Regions from separate parts of the Lysinibacillus sp. FSL M8-0216 genome, predicted to be linked through region 4. Evidence: riboswitches for the same ligand, from Rfam matches in the RefSeq annotation. Region 4 holds a riboswitch; each other region holds the start of a gene.
What was found. A riboswitch is a leader RNA that binds a small molecule or an ion and turns the genes downstream of it on or off. The one in region 4 is predicted to bind thiamine pyrophosphate.

Region 1 (4,966 bases), 1.1 Mb from region 4:
ATAGTGAACTTGATCCAATATCTTGGATTGTTCCATCTACCTTTAAATAGGCAATCCTTTTATCATAATTATCTCCTTCAATTACATTTTCATATACATCTAGGTTATTTCCTGCCATTAAACTGTCAAAATTACCTAGGAAATCTGCTTTAAATAGTGCAAAAATGGTATTAATCCCTAATGAAAACAGTAAAAGAACACCAGCCACTATTAATGCAACCCACCTTTTAACATTCATGTCTTTCCGCCTCCTTAACTCGTAATACGTATGACTTGCTCATTTGTTTCATTTTTTTGCAATAATATGCAAAAAGTTTTATTCTATTTATTTCCTCATAATACCTTACCTAAAAATAAAAAAAAAATCAAAGTTCATTTCTTTGCATGAACTTTGATTTTCGACATTATTTCCTAGGAAATGATTATTGTACAAGATGTTTTAATTCTTGTTGTCTTAATTCAACACGTCTAATTTTACCAGATGCAGTTTTGGGTAACTCAGTAACAAATTCAATAGCACGTGGGTATTTATAAGGTGCCGTTAATGATTTGACATGATTTTGAAGGCATTGAATAAGCTCTTGATTACAATTAACACCATTATGAAGGATAATGAATGCTTTAACGATGTTCCCGCGAACTTTATCGGGACTTGCAATGACAGCAACCTCTTTCACAGTCGGATGCTTCATCAGCGCATCCTCTACTTCAAAAGGTCCAATTGTGTAACCTGAGGAAATAATAACATCATCTCCGCGGCCTTCAAACCAAAAATAGCCGTCCGCATCTTTATAAGCTCGATCCCCTGTTATATACCAATCACCACGGAATTGTAAATTAGTACGTTCAGGATCATTTAAATATTTTTTAAAAAGTGCAGGTGTTTCTCGATGAACAGCAATATCACCTACTTCTCCTATAGCAACTGGCTCGCCAAAATCGTCTATAATGTCAACCGTATTGCCTGGCGTAGGTTTACCCATCGAACCAACTCTTGCGTCCATACCAACCATAGTCCCTACAAGAAGTGTATTCTCAGTCTGACCATAACCATCTCGCACTTGTAGATGGAAAGTGTCTGAGAATTTTTTAATGACATCACTGTTCAATGGCTCACCTGCTGAAACAGCTTGTCGAATTGAACTGATGTCATACTCCTGTAAATTTTCAAGTGCTGCCATAAAACGATATTCTGTCGGTGTGCAACATAAGACATTCATCTTAAATTTTTCAAGCAATGCTAAATATGTTGCTGCATCAAACTTTCCTTTATAAACAAATGCAGTGGCACCGCTGCCTAAAATCGCGAGAAACGGACTCCAAATCCATTTTTGCCATCCTGGTGCTGAAGTTGCCCATACAATATCATTTTCTTGTACTCCTAGCCAGTGTGGGGCTGTTGTCCGTAAATGTGCATAGCCCCAGCTATGAGTATGCACAGCAGCTTTCGGGTTACCTGTTGTGCCACTTGTGTAAGCTAAAAAGGCATGGTCTGTACTTTTTGTTGGTGTAGAACTTATGTAAGTTGTTGGTTGCTTTCGCATTTTGTCTACTAACGGCTGCCATGGTTCATGTGCATTACCGATAACAAATTGCTGTATATTTTGTAAATTCCCTACTTGATCAAATTGCTCAATATAAGGCTCAAAGGCTACAACAGCTTTAGCATCAGCATGATGAATACGATACTCAATATCTTTTGTTCTTAGCATTTCAGAGCTTGGAATGATTATTAAACCCGCTTTTAATGCAGCAATATAGACAATGTATGCTTCTACTGAGCGTGGTACCATCACTAAAATGACATCACCTTTAGTTAATCCACTTTTTGTAAAGACATGTGCCGCCTGATTCGCTCTTTCAAGTAAATGTGCGTAGGTGATAAATTGTACATCAGAATGCTCATGATAAATAATCAATGCATTTTTAGTTGAATCCTTTGCATATTTTTCAAATTCATCTGTTATGTTATACCATTCTGGTGCTACTAATTCTTGTCTATTCATGGCAAATGCCCCCTTTTGTTAAGACACATTATACTCCTTTTCTAGTATTTTCAATGGTTTACACTTGATTTAAGTAAAGTCATGACAACTATCATGCTTAGCTATATGGCATCAGTCACGTTTTGTCGATAGGAAAACTTGCTATTGAATACATATGAAAAGTATGGTACATTTTGGTCAACTATAAGCAAGATTGCAGGGGGACTCATAAAGAGTTGAGAAGGTAAAACCTGACCCTTTGAACCTGTTAGTTAATACTGACGTAGGGAGCAATGAACATCGTTTTTTCAGATGAAAGGCTCTTTTTCGTGCATTTTTACGTAAAAAGGGCCTTTTTTGCATGCTTACGTCCACCAATAAAGGAGGACTAAAATGATTTTTCAAACAATTCGTCAACAACAACCGCTTATTCACTGTATAACTAATTATGTCGTGGCTAATTTCCAAGCCAATGGTCTATTGGCATTAGGTGCCTCTCCTGTCATGGCTGATGATAGCCATGAGGTGGAGGAAATGGTCGCCATTGCAGACGCTCTTTTAATCAATATTGGTACACTAAATGACCGAACAAAAGAATCAATGCTGTTAGCAGGAAAAAAAGCAAATACCCTTGCCATTCCTGTTATATTAGATCCGGTTGGCGCAGGTGCCACAGTTTATCGCAAGGAAACCGTACACCTATTACTTTCAGCTATACAATTTGCAGTCATACGCTGTAACAAGGGTGAGCTTGCGGCATTAGCCAATGTAGAATGGCAACAAAAAGGTGTTGATAGTGGTGAGGGATTTATTGCCATAGAGACTGAGGCTACACTATTGGCTCAACGCTACAACTGTATAGTCATTGTTACAGGCAAACATGATTTTATGACAGACGGTGTGCAGAGCCAATGGATTACAGGTGGAAATTCACAAATGACTGAAGTAACGGGTACAGGCTGTTTACTTAGCGCTATATGTGGAGCAGCCTTCTCTTCAGGAGATGATCCGTATAGCCAATTAGCGGAAACACTGACATACTATAAAAAAGCAGCTGAGTTAGCATCCGCATTTACAGAGGATATCGGGGATATTCAAATTGCTTTGCTTAATGCCTTACATCGTCTTTCAAAGGAGGGTGAGGCATCATGCATATTGTAACGACAATTGCAGGCTCGGATAGTGGCGGTGGCGCTGGCATTCAGGCTGATTTAAAAACATTTCAGGAATTAGGGGTTTTTGGCACCTCCGTTATTACAGCATTAACTGCTCAAAACACAATTGGTGTAACAGGGGTTTTCCCAATTGACGTTGACTTTGTTGAAAAACAATTTCATGCATTACTTGAAGATTTTTCGATTGCTGCGATTAAAACAGGGATGCTTTATTCCTCGGAAATTATTCAAGGTATTGCACACATTATTGACGATTTAAAAATCCCACTAATTGTTGATCCCGTTATGATTGCAAAAGGTGGAGAAAGCTTACTGCAGCAAGAGGCTATCGAGGCCATGCGCATGTCTTTACTTCCTCTTGCTACAATTGTGACACCAAATATACCAGAAGCAGAGGCACTTACGGGAAGAAAAATAAATCATTTCTCGGATATGGAGGAAATTGCTCAATGCTTTTTCCAACTAGGTGTTCAATGTGTCATCATTAAAGGTGGGCATCTACCCAATTCGTTATATGCAATTGATTATGTATTTATAAAAAATGACAAATCATTTTCCATGCAGTCTCCTCGTATTTCGACGGAAAACACACATGGTACAGGTTGTACATTTTCAGCAGCTATCACGGCTTTCCTTGGTCAAGGTTTGTCCATTGAAAAAGCTATTATCGAAGCTAAAAAATTTATACAATTAGCCATTATGCACGATTTAGACATTGGTAATGGTCATGGGCCCACAAATCATTTTGCTTATCAGTTGCATAAAGGTGCCTGCGAGGTGAAATTACTTGAAACGTGAAGATTTACAGCTTTATTTTATTATGGGTACAAGCAATGTTTCCCAACAGGAACCTTTAGCTGTACTCGAACAAGCGCTGCGGGCTGGCATTACTATGTTTCAATTACGTGAAAAGGGTCCTAATGCATTAACAGGATTAGCTTATGAGCAATTTGCCCGCCAATGCCAAAAACGATGTCAACATTACCGTGTGCCGTTTATCATTAACGATGATGTGGATCTAGCAGTTCGACTTGGTGCAGATGGTGTTCATATTGGCCAAGATGATGAACAGATTGCCATTGCACGTAAAAAAATGGCAAACCGGCTCCTTGGCGTTTCTGTACATTCACAGGAAGAGCTACAAACGGCTATTGACCATCATGCGGACTATGTAGGAATTGGACCTATTTTTGCCACAACATCTAAAAGTGATGCACAACCACCATGTGGCACAATTTTTTTACAGCAAGCTTCCAAATTGCAGCCTAACTTTCCCATTGTAGCCATAGGTGGAATAAATTGGACAAACGCTAATGTTGTTTTGCAAGCTGGTGCTGACGGAGTTGCTGTTATTTCTGCTATCTGTGACAGTAAGGATATTGAACAAACAGTATCCATGTTTAAGTCTTTATCTCGCATAAAAAAATGATTGATAAACAAACTAAAACCAGTGCCTTTTACGGTCACTGGTTTTGAGTTTATAAATGCTTAGTTAGCATTTATTAGTTGTTGTTGTTTGGCATACCTTTTAATTGAGATTCTGCCATTTGTACAAGACGTTTAGTGATTTCACCACCAACGGAACCGTTAGCACGAGCTGAAGCGTCAGCCCCTAATTGAACACCAAATTCTTGTGCAATTTCGTATTTCATTTGATCAAGTGCTTGTTGTACACCAGGTACTGCAAGCTGGTTTGAACTGCGGTTGTTGTTTGAAGCCATGTTTCTCACCTCCTTGTGAATATAGAATGTGCGTTATTAGATTTTTAATACAAAAAAAATAAAGGTAAAATGTACCTCTATTGGC
Region 2 (4,966 bases), 1.7 Mb from region 4:
GAGAAAATAGCTTTGGTTTAGGTGGTTATTTTAAAACGCCAATTGAAACATTATTACCTGTTGAAATGGAAATTAAGGGGAAAGAACAATTACCTTCATTAGGACTTGTCATTGTACTAGATCGCTCTGGTAGTATGTCAGGATCCAAGCTAGAGCTTGCAAAGGAAGCAGCAGCACGTTCAGTTGAAATGCTACGTGATGAAGATACATTAGGATTTATAGCATTTGATGATCGACCATGGGAAATTATAGAGACTGGTCCTCTGAACAATAAAGAAGAGGCAGTGGATACCATTTTATCTGTTACACCAGGAGGCGGGACAGAAATCTATGGTTCACTTGCAAAAGCATATGAAAACCTAGCAGATATAAAACTGCAACGTAAGCATATTATTCTTTTAACGGATGGACAATCACAGCCAGGAAATTATGAAGATTTAATTGAACAAGGAAAAGATACTGGAATAACTTTATCAACAGTGGCTATTGGTCAAGATGCGGATGCTAACTTATTGGAAGCTCTGAGTGAGATGGGAAGCGGACGTTTCTACAATGTTATCGATGAGCAAACTATTCCTTCCATTTTATCTCGTGAAACAGCTATGATTTCCCGTACGTACATTGAGGATAACCCATTTTATCCAATACTCTATCATGCAGGGGGATGGAATACGCTATTTGCCAATGGCGTTCCACAAATGAATGCTTATATCGGAACAACCGCAAAGCAGGGTGCTACCGTCGTGGCTGAAAGCGAAAAAGAAGATCCGGTGTTAGCACAATGGCAATACGGTCTTGGCAAAACATTCGCATTCACTTCTGATTCAACAGGAAAGTGGTCGGGCGACTGGGCAAGATGGCAAAACTGGGGCACATTTTGGCAAACGCTTATTTCACAAATGCTCCCAAGTTATAATGATGTTGCCTATGATGTAAGAATAGAATCAGATGGGTCCTTTATGATTACAGATCCTACAAATGAAGCAGCCTTTTTAGATATTGTTGCGGTTAATGAAGCTGGTGAAGAGTTAGACACACAGCTTGAAACTATATCAGCCTCTCAGGTGCGTGCTGTAGTACAAGCTGACCCGGGATTAATCTTCTTCCGTATCGCTGATGAAAAGGAAACGATTTATCAGGCTGGATTAAGTGTTCCCTATAGTGCTGAGTATGAACTTCTTCCTGCTAATGATAAATTAATAGAAGAATTAACCGAACAAACTGGTGGTGCTATTTTAAAAGAACCACAAGAAGTGTTCCGTGACTTTACAAAGCAAGGGGCGGATCGTCAAAACATTGCGACATGGCTTCTCCTTGCAGGTATGCTCTTATTCTTTATTGATATTACAATAAGACGCTTTGGCTGGAATTTCCTAACGAAGCCGAAGAAAAAGGAGCAAATTGTAGAGAATCACCCCGTACAGGCAGAAAACACGAACGTGGCACAATTATTAAAGGGTATGAAAAAACGCCAATAATTTAGTTAGATGAAAGCAGTGCGAATTATTTCGCACTGCTTTTTGTATATGCATGGAGACAAATCCTCTAAGTTATATCAACAACGTTATTTAATAAAAAGAGCGGGAATTAAAATATTTTACTAGCACGGTTTTACGCAAACTGCTAGCTACTACAATACCTAAGATTGCTCCAATTGAACTTGATATTAAAAAGGCAGGCATGAAAAATAAGGCCGCTACGGATGTCCCCATAAGTAACTTTGCATAGGGCACTGCTACAAGCGATGCGAGAAGACCAGTGCCGATCACTTCACCCATACCAGCTAGCCACATTTTACTGCTATATTTATAGGCAAGACCTGCGCATAATGCTCCAATAATACTACCAGGAATGGCTAACAGTGAGCCTGTTCCTGTAAGGATACGAATGATAGCCGTAACAAAGGCAACTACAACTGTAGGTACGGGTCCAAGTATAATGGCTCCTATTACGTTAATAGCGTGCTGCACAGGGTAGGCACGAGCAATCCCAGTTGGAATGGAGATGAACGTAGAGCCTGCAACGGCAATCGCTACTAATAAAGCCATAATTGTTAATTTTCGAATAGACATGATAGGTGCGCTCCTTTTCGTTTTAGCCACTAGGAAAATGAAAAAAGCCGCTTCCTTCAAACGACAGGAAGCGGCCTTGCTTATACACTGAAAATAGCAAGAAGCGCCACTTCCCTCCGCTAGCATGAACTAGATCAGGTTCGAAGGGTCCGTATATAACCATATACGTCTCAGCCTTTAAAAGACTCCCCTAGTGGTAAGTATTTTTTAGAAGTGTAACATACTTCAATCAATAGTCAATAAGCTTTGATGATTAGTGTGAATCTGGATGCATAAGCTGTGGTGCCTTTTTCAATGTCCAAATCAGGGCAAGGAAGAAGCAGGCTAATAAGATAATGGCACCAAAAATATAAGGACTATTCATATTCCAGTCAAATAAGAAACCAGCTAAAGCGGGTCCAATCATATTTCCAAGACTCATATAGGCATTGTTCAAGCCGGCTGCAAACCCTTGCTCTGTTTCAGCAAGTTTTGAGATGAGTGTATTAACAGCTGGACGAATTAATGTTGTTGCCGTAGAGAAGATGGTTGCTACAACTAATATTAGTGCAAAACCTGAAACAAATAATATTAAGAAAATAGCAATGGAGGCAATAAATAAATTGACCAAAACTACTTTCATTTCACCAAAGCGTTTAAAGAGTGGCGTTATGATAAACATCTGTACAATTACCCCAAATGCTCCACCAACCACTAGAATGGTAGCAATATCGCCAGGTGAGTAATTAAATTTTTCTGTCACAAATAGTGATAAGGTTGTTTGGAAGTTAGCAATCCCAAATGAGAATACCATCATAATAATTAACATAACAAAATAAGGCATATGTACAGAGCGAGCCATCTGTTTCACCAGATTATCTTGCTTTTGTCTATTTTGCGCAGTATTTGGCTTTGTAGATGGTAATAAAAAGTACGATAAAATAGACGCTAAAATGGCGGCAGCTCCCGCCATGAAAAATGGAAAATGTAAGCTAACCTTTGCGAGGAAACCACCAATTCCAGGGCCAATCATAAAGCCGAACGACATTGCAGCTCCTAACATACTCATTCCTTTTCCGCGTTCTTCATAAGTTGTCACGTCTGCTACAAAAGCCATAATAGGAGGTGCAACAAATGCAGAGCCAAGGCCACCTAAAAAGCGTGCCAAAAAGAGCATCCAAACATCTGTAGAAAGGCCAAAACCGATTTGTGCAAGTCCTGTTAGTATAAGACCGAAAATAATTAAATTTTTCCGCCCATACAGGTCAGAAAGATTCCCAGCAATTGGAGAAAATACAAATTGTGCCAAGGCGAACGTTGCAATAAGCATGCCTAGAACTTGTCCTGCTGCTCCAAATATTCTTAAATATTCCGGCATTACAGGAATAATAATTCCAATACTCCCCATTGCGATAAACATATTAAACATTAATATATACAAAGCCGCCTTATTGGACTTCTGCTGGGTCATCGAAAAACCCCCTTTATGTAATCAAATATAGTACAGTCTATCATAAAGAATTATGGCTGGCTAATAGTTGAGATTGCTGTAACTGATCCAATCGTTAGAATGGTTTTCCAGAAAAGTTTTTTTCTCAGAAAACTTCACAATGTAATAGTATCTAATTGATTAATAAACATGAATAGTTAGGAGAGCGTATGAACTTTTTGCTAGAAGTAATTTTGTTGAAATGAAATAGCGTGATAAAAGTGAATAATATTGTTTAAGATGAAGCTATGATGGGCATATGTATTGGCACGTAGTATCTATGGTCTTTTCTTTGATCTAGAGGTGAAAATGATTGTTAGCTTAAACATAGACCAAAGGGATTATAGGAGAGGGGGCTGCGAAGATGAACTACTACAGGCTACTAGTAGAATTGCTTTCTAAATATAGTAATACAACTGAATGCTTACATAAAAAGGGCGAATTGGTTTCTAGACCAATTCGCTCTTATAAATTATCGAATACTCATTTTAAATTCTAAAAACAGCTCATTATATTTACCTAAGTAATCTGGGCCTAAGTTTTTATAGACCTCTAATGTATCACGTTGCTCTTCAGAAGGGTAATAGCGTTCATCAGCAACTACTTCAGGGTCCATTAAGTCCATCGCAGCGATATTAGGCGTCGAATAGCCAACATAATCGGCATTTTGAGCACCAGATTCAGCACTTAGCATAAAATTGATAAAGGCATGTGCACCATCAATATTTTTTGAGGTTTTTGGTATAACCATATTATCGAACCATAAATTGGAGCCCTCTTCAGGAACAGCAAAGTCCAACTCTTCATTTTCAGACATCATGTCCGCTGCCTGACCAGACCAAGTGAGGGCCACTGATGCTTCATTATTGATCATTAATGGTGTAATTTCATCCCCAATGATCGCTTTTACGTTTGGCGCAAGTGTAATCAGCTTGTCAGTTGCTTCACGCAATTCATCGTTATCCAATGAATTCAAGGAGTGTCCAAGACTATTTAAACCCATCCCAATCACTTCGCGGGCACCGTCTACTAAAAATACTTTTCTTTTTAATGAAGGATCCCATAAATCGTCCCAGGAGGAGAAATCTAAGTTCCCAACTAGCTTTGGATTATATACAATTCCTACTGTTCCCCAGAAGTAAGGAACTGAAAATTGATTGTTATCATCGAATGGTAAATCTAAAAAGTACGGATCGATATTTTTAAAATTCGGGATTTTTGCTTTGTCTAAAGGAATCAATAAATTATCTTCCTTCATTTTTTCAATCATATACTCAGAAGGGACAGCAATATCATACGCTGTACCACCTTGCTGTATTTTAGTCATCATAGCTTCATTGGAATCAAATGTTTCATAAATGACATGAATACCTGTTTCTTTTTCAAACTCTTTCAATAGATCAGGATCAATATACTCTCCCCAGTT
Region 3 (4,966 bases), 2.4 Mb from region 4:
TGAATGTATAATTCACGTGGAGCTTTTTTGTATTCGTCTAGGTTCAAGCGTTCACTTCTATTTGCAAATGCATATATTACTTTTATTCATCTCCCCTATTAAGTTGTGAAACCAACATAAAAAAAAGGCTTGTGTCTAGTAAATAAACACAAGCCTCGCACTATTATTATTGATAGATTTGACTACCTGCCTTTTTAAACTCCGCTGACTTTTCCCTCATACCTTCATGGATGGCTTCTGTTGTATTTAAATCCTTTTCTTTAGCATAATTACGAATATCCTGGGAAATTCTCATGCTACAAAATTTAGGCCCGCACATTGAACAAAAATGAGCCGTTTTGGCTCCTTCTGCTGGCAATGTTTCATCATGATATTCTACTGCACGCTCTGGATCAAGAGAAAGGTTAAATTGATCGCGCCAGCGGAACTCAAAACGCGCTTTTGACAGTGCATCATCCCGTTGCTGTGCACCTGGGTGACCCTTTGCTAAATCTGCAGCATGTGCAGCAATTTTATAAGTAATAACCCCTACTCGAACATCCTCCCTATTAGGTAAACCTAAATGTTCCTTCGGTGTCACGTAGCAGAGCATAGCAGTTCCAAACCAACCAATCATCGCCGCTCCAATAGCAGATGTAATATGGTCATAACCTGGCGCAATATCTGTTGTCAATGGACCTAATGTATAGAAGGGAGCTTCCTTACAAACCTCTAATTGCTTGTCCATATTTTCTTTAATCAAATGCATTGGAACATGACCTGGCCCTTCCACCATTACTTGAACATCATGCTTCCATGCGATTTGCGTTAATTCGCCTAATGTTTCCAGCTCCGCGAATTGTGCTTCATCGTTAGCATCCGCAATTGACCCTGGGCGTAAGCCATCTCCTAATGAGAAGGCTACATCATAAGCTTTCATAATTTCGCATATTTCCTCAAAATGAGTATAGAGGAAGTTCTCTTGATGATGGTATAAGCACCACTGCGCCATAATGGACCCACCCCGAGACACAATACCCGTTACACGGTTTGCGGTAAGAGGGACATAACGTAAAAGGACACCTGCATGAATAGTGAAATAATCTACCCCTTGCTCCGCTTGTTCAATAAGCGTATCACGGTACACCTCCCACGTTAAATCCTCAGCCACACCATTCACTTTTTCTAATGCCTGATAAATTGGTACTGTCCCAACGGGTACTGCAGCATTTCGAATAATCCATTCTCTCGTTGTATGAATATGCTTGCCAGTTGATAGATCCATAATATTATCAGCGCCCCAGCGTGTAGCCCATGTCATTTTTTCGACCTCCTCTGCAATCGAGGATGATACGGCTGAATTTCCAATGTTCGCATTAATTTTCACATGGAAATTACGACCGATAATCATTGGCTCTGCCTCTGGATGATTAATATTGGAAGGCATAATAGCTCGGCCTGCTGCAATCTCTGAACGTACGAAATCTGGGTCCATATTTTCGCGTATCGCTACAAATTCCATCTCAGGTGTAATAATTCCCTTTCTAGCATAATGAAGCTGTGTGACATTTCTACCCTTCTTTGCACGTAAAGGCTTTCTCACCAATTCCGGAAAGACATTTTCATGGATACGTGGATCATCAGCACGACGAAAACCATTATCCTCAGGTTTAATCGTACGTCCTCCGTATTCCTCAACATCCCCTCGCTCTTGTATCCAAGGACTTCTTAAAGCAGGTAAGCCTTTTGTAATATCCACACGAAAGGAAGGATCTGTATATGGTCCACTCGTATCATACACTCGAATCGGGGCATTTTCTTCATCTCCAAAGCTACCAGTCGTCGGACTTAATGCAATTTCACGCATTGGTACTAATATATCTGGACGAGATCCTTCCACATAAACCTTTTTACTTCCTTCAAAGTTAGACATAATCGTAATGTTCTTTTCACTAATTGCTGACATGAGCTACTTCTCTCCCTTAAATATATTTTAGGCAAGGACCGAATCTAGCTCACCCAACAATCAAATAAAATAAATAAAGGCCGAATCCAAAATAATAATTGGATCCGGCCATGAATGTAAAGGGTCTATTGATTGCACGTAATAGGCAATAGCTTCTTAACTTTCCCACGCTGGTATGAGCCAGATCAGGTCCAAAGGGTCAAGAAACCTCTATGCGTTTCCCTCTCAGCCTGACTCATCAGACCCCCCTAGTTAATACTATTCAGTTTGATGCTAGTGTAGCAGATATTGCTAAGAGATGGAAGTTATCATTTAAATATTTTCTATTAGGTAAACAATACATCCGCAATATAAATCACAATCGTGACCGTTATACAACTCACAATGGTTGAGAATAAAACGGTTTGTGCAGCTGTTGCCGACTCTACATCATACTCTAATGCTAGACTTGAACTGTTGCGGGATGTGGGAAAAGCACTTGCTATAAATAATGATTGTGCCACAACCCCATCTAAACCCAGCGCATAGATAATGACTAAAGCCACGGCTGGTCCGATAAATAATCGCGTGAAGCAGCTGACGAATACTGTTTTATTAAACATCGTTTTGATCTCCATCTGAGACAATTGGGCGCCTAGCGTGATTAATGCAACGGCAATAAAACCATCTGCTACATGGTCTATTGGTATTTTAATAAACTGCGGAATGCCAATATCAAAATAATTCATGGCCACACCGATTATTAAAGCGTGAATAATAGGCATTTTTATAAAGTCCTTAAAAATCGTCATGCCCGATTTAGTAGAGGAAATTAAATTATATAAACCATACGTATACGTTGTCATGTTTTGAAAGATAACGAGTATAACCTGGATGGCTACACCAATAGGTTGAGTGGCAAAAATCATTTGAGCTACCGGAATCCCATAGTTCCCAGAGTTAATGAGTACTACACTATTTTTAAAAACAGCCGCCTCAGTTTTGGCGAGGCCAAGCCCTTTCGCTAAAAAGTGACTAAGCAGCATTTGACTACCGATAAAAAGTACAACAAACAATCCGACTTCTCCTAGAACAGACAGCTTTATATTCGTCTCATATAAATTAATAAATACAGCGGCTGGCATAAAACAATATGTAATAAGCTGTGATAATGCTTTTAAATTAAAGCGAAATTTCTTTTGTAGAATAGCACCTAGTACAAGTAATACTAAAATAGGTGCGACAATTTGAAAGAAAATCATTCCAAGATACACCATATTGATGTCCCCCCTCCCTTTTAATAGTAGTGTCGATCATGCACTTGGTCAATGACACTTACTTTCATAATTAAAACCGTTGATTTCCACTACGGACGGGGCGCGCCTTGTTCCTATGGTTGAAAAGATTCAAAAAATCAAATCAATGAACGAGAACAATGTACACAATGTAAGAATTACCAAAACTCATTCATTTAGGGCCATGTATGATTAGGCAGCAAAGAATTATTTTTCATGAAGTAAAAATGAAAAAGGAATCGAGCATGAACTTCTCGATTCCTTTTATCAACAGTCTGAGCTACCTTTAGATTTTAGGTAGCCTTTTTCTTTACGCAAGCTTAAATAGATTAACTACCTCTTGCAGTTCATTAGAGATATCATTCATATTTTGCATAGACTCTGCCACTTTTTGCAATTCTGCTTGTTGGTCCATTGCAGAGGCACTTACTTGCTCAGCAGAGGCCGCTGTTTCCTCTGATATAGCCGATATACTTTGAATGGACATAATCGCTTGATTTTTATGCTCTAACATAGTAGACAACTGTGTCATTAGTTCACTAATAGAAGTTGCAATTGCACGTGACAAATCACTATTATCTTTAAAGGCCAATTGCGTGCTTTGTACGGACTCATTTTGAGATTGCATTAAGTCTGCATTTGATGCAATGACTGCAACTGTTTGCTGAGAATTTTCTAAAATACTTTCTACCGTGCTTTTAATAATTTCTGTTTCAGTTTTTGATTGCTCTGCCAACTTTCTTACTTCTTCCGCCACGACAGCAAAACCTTTTCCATGCTCACCAGCTCGTGCAGCCTCAATACTTGCATTTAAAGCTAATAGATTAGTTTGCTCCGTAATGCTTTGAATGGAGGCAATAATTTGATTAATATTGGCAATATTAGAAGCTAGCGATTCCATTTGCTGCTGAATACGGCTGTTCATCTCATTCGTCTCTATATTATGTTCATGTAAACTTAGAACCTCTTGCATGCCTTTTTCTGTTGTCACATTTGTCTTGTTGGATAAATCGTCCATTTCATTCGAAAGCGCAGTAATAGCGTCTATTTGATCCGATAAATCCATCATACGATAGTTCGTTTCTTCAGTATCCTCTGATTGCTTCGATGCACCCTGTGCAATTTCATTAATGGCTACTGATACCTCTTGACTAGAGGACACGATTTCATTAAACGCCTCATGTACCTGGTTAGAAGATTGGTTCAATAGAGTCGTGGAGTTTAACACCGCTTTAATAGCACTATTAGTTTTATCCAACATATTATTATAGGCCAATGCGACTGCCCCAATTTCATCTAGTTTAATATATTTATCCTCTACCTTTTGTGTTAAATCACCTGCTGCTGCTGTTTCAATTGAAGCACGTAAAAACTTGAGCGGCTTTAACTGTTTGTAAATAAATAGTACACTTGCAGCAGTCATCAAGGCTACCATTATAATGGATGCTATAATCGTATATATAAATACATGGTTATATGTTTCTAAAATTTTTGATTCAGCTAATACGATTTGAACGGTCCAAGTTTCGTCAATGTCCTCTAAAATCATTGGAGCAAACACATTATAAGCTTGATCCTTTAGTTCATTAGACTCTATGTACATACTTGTTAGCTCGCCGTTTTCCATTGTCTTACTTATGCTTGTCCAAGCAGGGTCGTCTTGCATATTTTGCCCATCCAGCTCTTTACCGAAGCTGTTAGCTGTTAGTACACCGTTATTTGTAATAATTGCCGCATAGCCGCCTTC
Region 4 (4,966 bases):
GCGCGTTGCCAGATGCACGTGACGGTCTTAAACCTGTACAGCGTCGAATTTTATATGCGATGTTTACAGAAGGTAATACACACGAAAAACCTTTCCGTAAATCGGCTAAAACAGTCGGTAATGTAATCGGTAATTACCATCCACACGGAGATAGCTCTGTCTATGAGGCAATGGTACGTATGAGTCAGGATTGGAAAGCTCGTCATATGCTCATTGAAATGCATGGGAATAACGGTTCAGTTGATGGAGATCCTCCAGCTGCCATGCGTTATACTGAGGCAAGACTATCTGCGATTGCGGGTGAAATGTTACGAGATATCGGGAAGAAAACGGTTGAATTCGTACCAAACTTCGATGATCAGGATATGGAGCCAACTGTTTTACCAGCACGTTTCCCTAATTTACTAGTAAACGGCTCTACAGGGATATCTGCGGGTTATGCAACTGATATTCCACCTCATGCACTAGATGAAGTGCTAGATGCTGTATTGATGCGCTTAGACAAGCCTACTGCAACAGTGGATGAATTGATGACGGTACTCAAAGGTCCAGATTTCCCAACAGGCGGTATTATTCAAGGTGTGGACGGCATTAAAAAGGCATATGAAACAGGGCGTGGTAAAATTATTGTCCGTGCGCAGGCTGTGGTGGAACCTATTAAGGGTGGCAAAGAGCAAATCGTTGTTACCGAATTACCATACGACGTGAATAAAGCGAATCTTGTAAAAAAAATTGATGAGCAGCGTGTAGATAAACGCCTTGAAGGGATTGCTGAAATTCGTGATGAATCTGACCGTACAGGGTTACGTGTCGTAATCGAGCTGAAAAAGGATGTTCCTGGACAAGGGATTTTACAGTACTTATTTAAAACAACAGATTTACAAGTAGCTTACAATTTTAATATGATTGCGATTCATAATCGTCGCCCAACGATGATGACATTACCATTATTATTGGACGCCTATATTACTCACCAAAAAGAAGTGGTCACAAATCGTTCTATATATGATTTACAAAAGGCAAAGGATCGTTCCCATATCGTAGATGGCTTAATTAAAGCATTGTCTATTTTAGATGAAGTCATTGCGACAATTCGTTCTTCAAATGATAAGAAGGATGCCAAGCTCAATTTACAAGCAAAGTTCGATTTTACCGAGGTACAAGCAGAGGCGATTGTGAGCCTGCAATTATATCGTTTAACGAATACCGATATTACAGAGCTCCGCCAAGAACAGGATGATTTAAATAAATTGATTGCCAAGCTAGAAGGAATTTTACAAAGCGAGGCCAAGCTTGTACGTGTCATTAAACAGGAATTACTAGATATTAAAAAACGCTTCACAGAGCCGCGTCGCTCGAGAATTGAACAAGAAATTGAAGAAATTAAAATTACATTAGATGTCCTTGTTCCAAGCGAAGAGGTTGTGGTGACTGTCACGAAAGATGGCTATATTAAACGTACTTCTACACGATCCCATGCCGCTTCCAATGGTCAAGATTTTGCGATGAAGGATTCCGATTACTTATTGTATGAAGCAAACTTAAATACGCAGCATCATCTATTGTTATTTACAAATAGAGGGAATTATATTTATCAGCCAGTTCACGAATTGCCTGATATTCGTTGGAAGGACCTTGGTCAGCATATTTCTAGTATTGTGCCAACAAGTGAAGATGAATCAATTATTGCAGTCTATGGCTTTGAAACATTTGAACAACCAAATACGTATATTTTAACTGCTACGAAAGATGGACAAATTAAACGTTCACCGCTCGCAGATTATGCAGTGACGCGTTACTCGAAGCCGATTAAAACAATGAATGTTAAAGCGGGCGATGCAATGATTTATGCATCGTTTATGACGGATGATGTGGAATTGCTCTTAACAACTGATACGGCGTATGCTATTCGATTCCCTATTGAGGAATTACCAGTTACTGGTGTGAAAACAGGCGGCGTTAAAGGGATTACGTTAAAAGATGGAGAAGCTTTAGTAGGGGTCAATGTTTTACAGCCAGATGAAACACAATATGTCGTTATTGTGACACAACGAGGGGCTGTCAAGAAAATGAATGTCGCAGAGGTAGAAATAGCAGGTCGTGCCAAACGTGGTCTTAAAGTCCTGACAGAATTAAAAGCAAATCCTCACCGAATTGTCGCTGTGATTCAAGCGACAAACGATGAGCAGGTTGTGATTGAAACTGAAAAAGGCGTCCAAGAGTTTATTGATGTTCAAGCATTGACACGTGCTGATCGTCATTCTAATGGTTCATTTAAAGTGGATATTGCAACAGATGGAGCCATTTCCCATGTCTTAACGGCCAAAAAAGAACAAAAACCAAGCTAAAATCATGCCCAGTCTCTATATTGTAGAGCTGGGCTATTTGTTGGAGTGGAACAACTATCCAAAAATAGCATCTTGTCATTTTGGATCAACTATGGGTATAATAATCATCGAAAAGTTCATAGCGAAAGAATGTAGGGGGGCTAGTTATGGCTAGCTGAGATTGTGTCCGATAGACACTGACCCTTTGAACCTGATTTGGCTCGTACCAGCGTAGGGAACATCTATTCAAAAAAGCAAAAGTTTTGGAGATTGATTGCAATACGTCTGGGAGGAATCCTAGGCGTTTTTTTGTTTTTCAATCAATATCTTACCAACCGTATATTACGCTTTCTTCTGGTGACAACATTCATTCTTGAACGCTTTCATATTACAAACTGGGAGGACCTAGCATGAAAAAATGGTTATTTATTTTAATAGCGGCACTATTGACGTTAGTAGGCTGTAGCGACAAGGAGGACAAGCAAGCTGCTGATACAAAGAAAAAGGTGTCAGTGGTTCTCGATTGGACACCGAATACGAATCATACAGGATTGTATGTTGCGAAAAAGCTTGGTTATTTTGAAGAACAGGGCTTAGATGTTGATATTATTATGCCAGGAGAGGCAGGAGCCGATCAGCTCGTAGCTTCCGGTAAGGCAGAATTTGGCGTGAGCTATCAGGAGGGCATTACACAGGCTCGTGTTCAGGATGTGCCACTTGTCTCAATAGCAGCCATCATCCAGCATAATACATCTGGATTTGCTTCTGTAGAATCAAAGGGTATTACATCTCCAAAGGACTTTGAAGGAAAAACTTATGGTGGCTGGGGGGCGCCACTCGAACAAGCAGTATTACAATCATTAATGCAAAAAGAAAACGCTGATATTAATAAATTAGAGATTGTCAATGCAGGAGATTTAGATTTCTTCACAATGATGAAAAAAGACATCGACTTTGCTTGGATTTATTATGCTTGGACAGGAATTGAGGCAGAGCTTCGTGGGGAAAAGATTAATATGCTGTATTTAACGGACTACAGTGATCAGTTAGATTACTATACACCTGTTTTAGCAACTAATGAAAAAATGCTTCAAAACAATCCAGACATCGTCAAAGCTTTTGTTGCGGCTGCATCGAAGGGCTATGAATATGCAATCGAGCATCCGAATGAAGCTGCCGATATTTTACTAGAAGAAGCCCCAGACTTAGATAAGGAATTAGTGCATAAAAGCCAAGAGTGGTTGGCTGATAAGTATCAGGATGACGCTAAACAATGGGGTGAGCAAAAGCTTTCTGTATGGGAAAACTATGCTAAATGGATGTCGAGCAACAAAGTATTAGAGGGCGAATTTGATGCTAAACAAGCGTTTACGAATGAGTTCTTACCGAAAAAGGAGGCCAAATAACATGGCAAATTCATTAATCAGTGTCCAAATTATTCCGAAGACAGAGAAGTATGAGGATGTCATTCCTTATGTAGATGCGGCCATTGCAGTTATTAATGCATCTGGTGTGAAATATGAGGTTCATCCACTTGAAACAACGATGGAGGGTGAGCTTACAACTCTCCTTCAAATCATTGAAAAAATGAATATTAAGATGGTCGAGCTAGGAGCCATTAATGTCATTACACAAGTAAAAATTTTATATCAACCAAATGGAATTACAATGGCTACATTAACGGAGAAATATCAGTCATGAAACGGGCATTACAAAAGGGAAGGACGATAATTTTTATCGCCTTCCTCTTATTCATATGGGAGCTTGTTGTGCATATCGCTGATGTTCCTCCATGGCTCCTTCCAGCACCGAGCATAATTGTAGTAGAAGGCATTCAATCGTATCAGACGTTCCTGCCACATGCTCTGGCTACTGTGCAATTAGCTTTACTAGGACTTGCTATTGGAGTTGGCTGTGGTCTAACAGTGGCAATTGTTTTGCATCGTTTTCCTTTCATTCGGTCGTTATTTTATCCGATTCTCATTATGTCGCAAAACATACCTATTCTTGTGTTAGCACCGCTGCTTATTATTTGGTTTGGCTTTGGCTTATTACCAAAGCTCATCATTATTTGTCTAGTGTGCTTTTTCCCTATTGTCATAGCGACAATGGACGGTTTTCGTCAAACAGCACCCGAGTTAAAGCATTACTTTGAAATGATTGGTGCAACGAAGGCCCAAACGTTTTGGAAACTAGAATGGCCACATGCCTACCCAGCTATTTTCTCAGGTGTAAAAATTGCTGCAACTTATAGCGTAATGGGGGCAGTCATTGCGGAGTGGCTTGGTGCGAAAAAGGGAATTGGTGTATACATGACCTTAGCACAATCCTCCTTCCGTACAGATCGAGTGTTTGTCGCAATTTTTGCGATTGTCTTGTTAAGCTTATTGTTATTTAGTAGTATTCGTTTGCTTGAAAAATTAATGGTAAAGGGGAGAAGTTATCATGCTCAGCATTCAAAACATCGCTAAGTCCTTTAACAGTCTACATGTTCTTGATAATATTTCCTTTGATGTCAAGAATGGTGAGTTTGTGGCCATTGTAGGTCCATCCGGCAGTGGTAAAAGTACCCTTTTTCAATTAATTGGTGGGGTCTCTTCGGTTGATCAAGGGGTGATTTTATTAAATGGAGAGGATAT

Region 1: it holds a riboswitch for thiamine pyrophosphate, as region 4 does, so the genes downstream of both, thiM (hydroxyethylthiazole kinase) here and MKX57_RS12655 (ABC transporter substrate-binding protein) in region 4, are expected to answer to the same signal.
Region 2: it holds a riboswitch for thiamine pyrophosphate, as region 4 does, so the genes downstream of both, thiW (energy coupling factor transporter S component ThiW) here and MKX57_RS12655 (ABC transporter substrate-binding protein) in region 4, are expected to answer to the same signal.
Region 3: it holds a riboswitch for thiamine pyrophosphate, as region 4 does, so the genes downstream of both, thiC (phosphomethylpyrimidine synthase ThiC) here and MKX57_RS12655 (ABC transporter substrate-binding protein) in region 4, are expected to answer to the same signal.

Annotation. Positions count from the first base shown of each region.
Region 1 is NZ_CP152007.1:3,663,429-3,668,394, forward strand. It holds gene sppA (signal peptide peptidase SppA) at 1-238, opposite strand, end outside; gene MKX57_RS18120 (acyl--CoA ligase) at 423-2,006, opposite strand; TPP riboswitch at 2,194-2,292, shown strand; gene thiM (hydroxyethylthiazole kinase) at 2,379-3,146, shown strand; gene thiD (bifunctional hydroxymethylpyrimidine kinase/phosphomethylpyrimidine kinase) at 3,134-3,958, shown strand; gene thiE (thiamine phosphate synthase) at 3,948-4,589, shown strand; gene MKX57_RS18140 (alpha/beta-type small acid-soluble spore protein) at 4,663-4,881, opposite strand.
Region 2 is NZ_CP152007.1:878,203-883,168, forward strand. It holds gene MKX57_RS04025 (VWA domain-containing protein) at 1-1,478, shown strand, start outside; gene thiW (energy coupling factor transporter S component ThiW) at 1,569-2,072, opposite strand; TPP riboswitch at 2,167-2,274, opposite strand; gene MKX57_RS04035 (tetracycline resistance MFS efflux pump) at 2,326-3,522, opposite strand; gene MKX57_RS04040 (spermidine/putrescine ABC transporter substrate-binding protein) at 4,013-4,966, opposite strand, start outside.
Region 3 is NZ_CP152007.1:236,715-241,680, reverse strand. It holds gene thiC (phosphomethylpyrimidine synthase ThiC) at 167-1,945, opposite strand; TPP riboswitch at 2,091-2,205, opposite strand; gene MKX57_RS01120 (AEC family transporter) at 2,272-3,201, opposite strand; gene MKX57_RS01115 (methyl-accepting chemotaxis protein) at 3,530-4,966, opposite strand, start outside.
Region 4 is NZ_CP152007.1:2,589,170-2,594,135, reverse strand. It holds gene parC (DNA topoisomerase IV subunit A) at 1-2,348, shown strand, start outside; TPP riboswitch at 2,472-2,582, shown strand; gene MKX57_RS12655 (ABC transporter substrate-binding protein) at 2,738-3,733, shown strand; gene MKX57_RS12650 (thiamine-binding protein) at 3,735-4,028, shown strand; gene MKX57_RS12645 (ABC transporter permease) at 4,025-4,798, shown strand; gene MKX57_RS12640 (ABC transporter ATP-binding protein) at 4,773-4,966, shown strand, end outside.